2 regions of the Glaciecola sp. 2405UD65-10 genome follow, and region 1 is predicted to be linked to the other one. Evidence: predicted binding sites of a transcription regulator. Region 1 holds the regulator's gene; the other holds the start of a gene.
What was found. Region 1 encodes FliA, which starts transcription of late flagellar genes. Its sites were predicted from a motif close to CTAAAGNTNNNNNNNNNNNNGCCGATA; they were not measured.
Positions count from the first base shown of each region.

Region 1 (3,426 bases):
GCTAAATGACTATGAATCAGGCCTAAACGTCAATATTCGAAAATATTTGGTACTGCCAGCAGGTGCACAATACCAAGTACTTAAGCAAACGGTTAAAGCTTATCACCAAACTAATATAAAAGGCTGTATTTTTACCAAGCTAGACGAGTGCTATAGCTTAGGTGAAGCCTTAAGTGTGGTGATTGAAAATGATTTATCGTTGAGTTATGTCACCGATGGTCAGCGTGTACCAGAAGACATTAAACTCGCAGACTCAGCAAACTTAACGCTAATTGCAGCAAAACTATATAAAAAATATGGTTTGCTTGAGCAGGGCGGTCGCAGTGACACAATTGCAGGTGGCATATGATAGAAGATCAGGCAAGTACGCTTAGACGTGCTTCAAATAAACAAGTTAAAGTTGTAGCCGTAACGGGTGGTAAAGGCGGTGTGGGTAAAACCAGCTTGACTTTAAACACTGCTATAGCTGCAGCAAAGCTAGGTAAGAAGGTAATGGTATTAGATGCCGATCTGGGCCTGGCTAATATTGATGTAATGCTTGGCCTTCGCATTGAACGTAATTTGTCGCATGTGCTAAACGGCGATTGCACGCTTGATGAAATTCTTGTGACAGGCCCTTATGGCGTCAAAATTGCGCCCGCTACATCGGGCGCGAAATCTATGACCGAACTTACTCGACATGAGCATGCGGGGCTTATACGCGCATTTGGAGAACTTCGCACACCTATTGATATGTTAATTATTGATACGGCGGCAGGTATATCTGACATGGTAGTGAGCTTCTCACGTGCAGCGCAAAATGTAGTAATGGTGGTGTGCGATGAACCAACGTCTCTTACCGATGCTTACGCTTTAATCAAAATACTAAACAGAGAACATGGCGTTTTTAAGTTTAAAGTGGTTGCCAATATGGTAAGGAGCGAGCGTGAAGGACATGAATTATTTAGTAAGTTATCAAAAGTAACTACCCGTTTTTTAGATGTGGCACTAGAGTTAACGGCCATTGTTCCGTTTGATGAAAATGTTCGCAAAGCAGTGCGAAAACAAACCGCCATTGTTGAAGCGTTTCCAAGTTCTCCAGCATCCAAAGCAATAACACAGCTGGCAGAAAAGATGTATGACTGGCCCATTCCTGATCAGGCTGGCGGTCATTTGGAATTTTTTATTGAAAACCTTGTGTCAATGCAAGAATAGGTAAACCAAAGTGAGTACTAAAGTGACTGGATATCAACAGCAAATAGATAAAAACCAATTGGTAGAGAAGCATGCGCCATTGGTTAAACGGATTGCCCATCATTTATTGGCTCGTTTGCCTGCAAGTGTTTTGGTAGATGATCTTATTCAATCAGGCATGATTGGCTTGCTTGAAGCCGCGCGTAATTTTGACGGTTCGAAGGGCGCAAGTTTTGAAACTTTCGCCGGTATTCGAATACGTGGAGCAATGCTAGATGAAATTCGCAAAGGTGACTGGACGCCACGTTCAGTGCATAAAAATTCAAGAGCCATTACAGAAGCCATAAATCAAGTGGAAAAGGCGACAGGGCGAGACGCTCGTGACACTGAAGTCGCCGCCAAATTAGATGTTTCCTTGCAAGCTTATCACCAAATGTTGGGCGAAGTGAACGCTGGAAAATTGGTTGGAATTGAAGATTTAGGCGTAAGTGAAGATGTATTAACTACGGAAGAGTCAAAAGGTGCCGATAAACCTTTTGAGGAGATGATGCAAGGTTCCTTTCAAAAAGCATTGGCGGTTGCGATTACCACCCTGCCTGAAAGAGAAGCGATAGTATTATCTTTGTATTACGATGAAGAATTAAATTTACGCGAAATTGGTGAAGTACTTGAAGTCAGTGAATCGCGAGTAAGCCAAATACATTCACAGGCAATGGTTAAATTAAAATCGAAAATGCAATCGTGGCGTGTTGAGCAATAGTCACATACTTATTAATTTAAATTAAAGCAGTTAAATGCACATCCATTTCGGAGGTAGTTTTGGATAAGAATATGAAAATCCTAGTAGTTGATGACTTCTCAACTATGCGTCGGATCATTAAAAATTTGTTGAAAGACTTGGGCTTTACTAACATTCAAGAGGCAGACGATGGAAACACCGCCTTGCCAATGTTGTTACAAGGCGACTTTGATTTTGTGGTTACTGACTGGAATATGCCCGGTATGCAGGGCATAGATTTACTGCGCGCAATACGCTCTAACGATAAGCTAAAACCTTTACCAGTATTAATGGTAACGGCTGAAGCTAAAAAAGAGCAAATTGTAGCGGCGGCTCAAGCCGGTGTTAATGGTTACGTAGTGAAACCGTTTACCGCAGCCACGTTAAAAGAGAAGCTAGATAAGATATTTGAACGTTTAGGTTAATCCAACTAACTAGGAACAAACCCATGACGCAAGAGCAACCTCTTATATCTTTAGAGCAAGCCAAACTATTGGTTCAGCATCTAGAAAATGGCGAGACTGAGTCAGCAAACGATATTATTCACACAATATCGCTAAATGAGTCTGCGGAACTATTTTCTGAAGTAGGAAAGTTAACACGCCAATTACACGATTCATTGACCGATTTTAACGTGGATGAAAAGTTAGTTGGCTTGGCAGAAGTATCGCTACCCGATGCCACGTCTCGTTTAGAGTACGTGATTGAGGAAACTGAAAAAGCCGCTAACTCAACAATGGATGCGGTTGAAAAAAGCATGCCTATTGCTGAGCAGTTAAATGACCGCCTAGAGGCCATTTTACCTGAGTGGAAGAAATTAATGAGCCGCCAAATAGAACTTGGTGAATTTAAGCATTTATGCATTGAGTTAGATTGCGTATTAGAGAGTGTCTCAAAAGATTCACGCGCATTAAATAGCAGTTTAACAGAAGTACTCATGGCACAAGGCTATCAAGACTTAACTGGCCAAGTTATAAGACAAGTCATCGGCTTAGTAAACGAAGTGGAACAACACCTTGTTGAAATGCTTGCTACGTTCGGTGATACATCACAAATCAAAGATAAAACTCAACCTTCTCTAGAAATAGACGATAAAGTAAAAGCCGAAGGGCCAATTATCGATGCAGCAAAACGTGAAGACGTCATGGATAACCAAGATGACGTTGATGACTTGCTGTCAAGCTTAGGGTTTTAGGGGAGCGAACGAATGTCGTTTGAAGTTGACGAGGATATATTACAAGACTTTTTAGTGGAAGCTGGAGAGATTCTTGAACAACTCCAAGAACAACTTGTTGATCTTGAGAACAATCCTGAAAACAGTGATTTGTTAAATGCAATTTTCCGTGGCTACCATACCGTAAAGGGTGGAGCTGGATTTTTGTCATTAACAGAACTTGTAGACATCTGCCATGGTGCTGAAAATGTGTTTGACATGATGCGCCAAGGGAATCGCTCTTTAACACCTGAGTTGATGG
Region 1 covers NZ_JBMEUF010000001.1:1,175,983-1,179,408, reverse strand. The annotation lists gene flhF (flagellar biosynthesis protein FlhF) at 1-349, shown strand, start outside; gene ACOI22_RS05425 (MinD/ParA family ATP-binding protein) at 346-1,194, shown strand; gene ACOI22_RS05420 (RNA polymerase sigma factor FliA) at 1,205-1,933, shown strand; gene cheY (chemotaxis response regulator CheY) at 1,993-2,376, shown strand; gene ACOI22_RS05410 (protein phosphatase CheZ) at 2,400-3,146, shown strand; gene ACOI22_RS05405 (chemotaxis protein CheA) at 3,159-3,426, shown strand, end outside.

Region 2 (3,426 bases), on a different contig from region 1:
GGTATTGCTACATTATATGTAGGTAACTTAGCTTACAAAGCTAACGAAAAGTTGGTGCAAGAATATTTTGAAACCGTAGGCACTGTTAAATCAGTTCGTTTGGTTAAAGATAAAAAAACCGGTAGACGCAAGGGCTTTGGTTTTGTTGAAGTAAGTCAAAGCGATGAAAGTACGTTTATCAATAAGATGAACGAAACTGAGTTTATGGAACGTAGTATTATTGTTCGCCCGGCAAATGAGAAGCAACATTAATTAGATACGTAAAAAATTAAAGGCCCAAAACACAAGGTGTTTTGGGCCTTTTTATTAACAGCGTTCTGATCTATGCGAACTTATTAGCCAGTAAATTTACTATTGAAAGCGTGAAATCTATTAATCGCTGTGAGCAAATCAGGTACTTGCACATCTTCCATTTGGTTAACAATGCCATTTATTATCTTATTAAAATCTTCTTCTTCGCTTAAAGTACTTTTACTCGATTCAATAACATCAAAATACTTGTTTAAATATTCAGCTACTGTTTTAGGCGCTACCTCATCAATTTCGTTAGAATTTTCTTGAATGTGCTGAATCTGTCCATAAGCTCTAACTGAAGAAGCATTTTCTTTTTGATTAAGTTGCTTAGCTAAATTAACAATTTCACTTTGGTTATAACCTAAGTCCTGAGATTTGCTATAAGCGCCTTCTACATCTTTTCTATAAAATTGGTTTGCTAAGCTATCAACGCTATTTACTAAATTAGCAATCGCACTCGCTTCACCTTGAGCAAATTCGGCTTCAATAGAAAAAGAGATATTTGAAGCATTACTGGTGTATATGGATCTACCTTCATTGGTTTCTTTTGCAGTATTAAATGCCAATGAATCAAAATTCAGCTTAACAGATGTGTTGTTATTACTTTTAATGTCTACTGCTGCATAACTATTTTGGGTACCGCGAGCCACCGTTTTAGAATCCTCAACGCTTGCCGCATATTCTGCAGGATCAGTTGGGAGATCTAAAATCCCACCCACTATAGAGTCTCTTGTTTTATCAATTGATTCATATAAGTCGTCATCCGCAATGCCAACCAACTCTAATTTTGCCTGATCAATACCTACGTTCACACCTTGAATGGCTTGATCTCGGTAGTAGCTAATTTGATCCGCGTCAAAACCATTAGATGCCATGTTACTTAATGCATTGCCTACAAAATTCACGACGTTGTTTGTTACCGTTTCTATATCAAACACAGCAGAATCTTGCGCTTGAGCCGCTTCAAATTTTTCACTAAGCGTTTTTTCATCACTGCGCTTGCTAACACCAACAGCTGTACTCACGCTTTGGTCGACGTTTTTATTTATTGATAACGATAATACTTTTGCAACAACAGCATCATTTGCAGAAAGAACGTTAAATTGTTCTTTACTGACCGCAACATTGCTAGTTTCTGAAGTTACTAGTTTATCTAAGTCTTTAGGCATATTAGATGCCGAACCGGGCTGTTTAACCGGCGTATTTGTAGAAACTTGTACTGTATTCATAAAAGATACCTCACTATCCTCACAGAATATATCGGCAACTTATGAAATTTTCTTTAATAAAGAGTTGGTAAATTTTTAGGAATCGTTAAAATTGAGCTTATCACACTAAATGAGACAAGCATGAGCGATAGCATTTCTACCGATAATACATTGAATAATCAGCCAGTTGAAAAAATAGACCTTTCAAGCATGAGCTATAACGAGCAATTCACTTATAAGCAAAATTTTTTAAAAAATTTGCTATCCCCCTTCTTCAATGGTGAGTTAGACGCTTATTCATCGCCAGAAAAGCATTATAGAATGCGCGCTGAATTTAGAGTTTGGCATGACGGGCCCGCTACTTATCATATTATGTTTGACCAATCGACCAAGCAACAGTATCGCGTTGACCAGTTACCCGCAGCTAGTATTTTAATTAACAATGCAATGCAATCTGTTATGGCATTTTTAAATTTAGGCACTGACGAAGCGAAAGAGCTTCGTGCTAAATTATTCCAAGTTGACTATTTGTCATCTACATCAGGAGAGATTGTAATTAGCATGCTTTATCACAAAGTGCTGAGCGATGAATGGGAAGCATGTGCACTCAAACTAAAGTCAGCACTTAGTGAATCACTAAGTAACTGCGCAAATGTAGACATTATTGGCCGCGCTCGCAAAGTAAAACGACTTATAAACCGCGATTATATAAATGAAGCGCTTAAAATCAATCAACAGCACTATACATTTAAACAAGTCGAAAATAGCTTCACGCAGCCGAACGCTGCTATTAATATCGATATGATTGAATGGGTAAGTAAAAACGGTGAATCTAAAAACTCCGATTTACTAGAGTTATATTGTGGGGCAGGCAATTTCTCGGTGCCGTTAAGCCATTACTTTAGAAATGTATTAGCAACTGAAATTTCTAAGACTTCTGTAAATGCAGCGCAAGAAAACATTACTAACAACAATATTAGTAATTTAAAGATTGCGCGCCTAAGTAGTGAGGAGTTTGTTGAAGCATACAACAAAACAAGGGAATTTAATCGTTTGGCAGATATACGCTTAGACGATTATGATTTTAAAACCGTGTTGGTTGACCCTCCGCGAGCAGGTTTAGATGATGGAACGCTAGATTTGATAAGCCGATTCGACGTTATTATTTATGTATCGTGTAACCCTAGCACTTTAATTGAAAATCTTAACACCTTAAACAAGACCCACAAAGTTGTTCACGCAGCTTTATTTGATCAATTCCCATTTACCGAGCATATTGAATCTGGGCTTATCCTTAAAAGGCGATAATTAAGCGTTTAGCTTTTCAAGCGCGTAACGCTCAGCACCGTACTGAATAAGACGAAGCTGAATTTTTACGCGTTGTGCAATCTTTTCAATATTTTCAGTGTCAGCATCTAGCGCTTCAGCTCCTGCACTGAAGACCAATTTTACCATTGCCTCGGCCTGTAAATTAGCTACCGTGGTGGGAATTTTGACTTGTACTTCTAAATAATCACTTAATTCTTCTGTAAAATGTTGAATTTCTCGCGTAACTGCCGCTCTAAAGGATGAAGAGGTCCCGGTATGCTCGCGTAGTAATAAGCGAAAAACATTTGGGTTTTGTAAAATAAACTCCATAAATGTATTTACCGATATATCAATTAGGCTGCCACCACCGGCCAAACGCTGCCTGGCTTGACGCATTAACTGGCGTAACGCTAAACCTGACTCATCAACTAAAGTGAGTCCTAGCTCATTTATGCTAGAGAAGTGCCGATAAAAAGATGTGGGTGCAATGTTTGCGGCTCTAGCCACTTCGCGCAAACTTATAGATGTAAAGCTTTTATTATCATCAAGCAAAGCAAAAGCCGCATTTATAATGCGTTGCCGAGTTTGAAGTTTTTGTTGTTGACGATTCATAACA
Region 2 covers NZ_JBMEUF010000004.1:558-3,983, forward strand. The annotation lists gene ACOI22_RS16735 (RNA recognition motif domain-containing protein) at 1-252, shown strand, start outside; gene ACOI22_RS16740 (DUF5610 domain-containing protein) at 336-1,523, opposite strand; gene trmA (tRNA (uridine(54)-C5)-methyltransferase TrmA) at 1,644-2,810, shown strand; gene fabR (HTH-type transcriptional repressor FabR) at 2,811-3,422, opposite strand.
Region 2: the regulator FliA is predicted to act here: its motif matches at 1,553-1,579, upstream of ACOI22_RS16740 (DUF5610 domain-containing protein).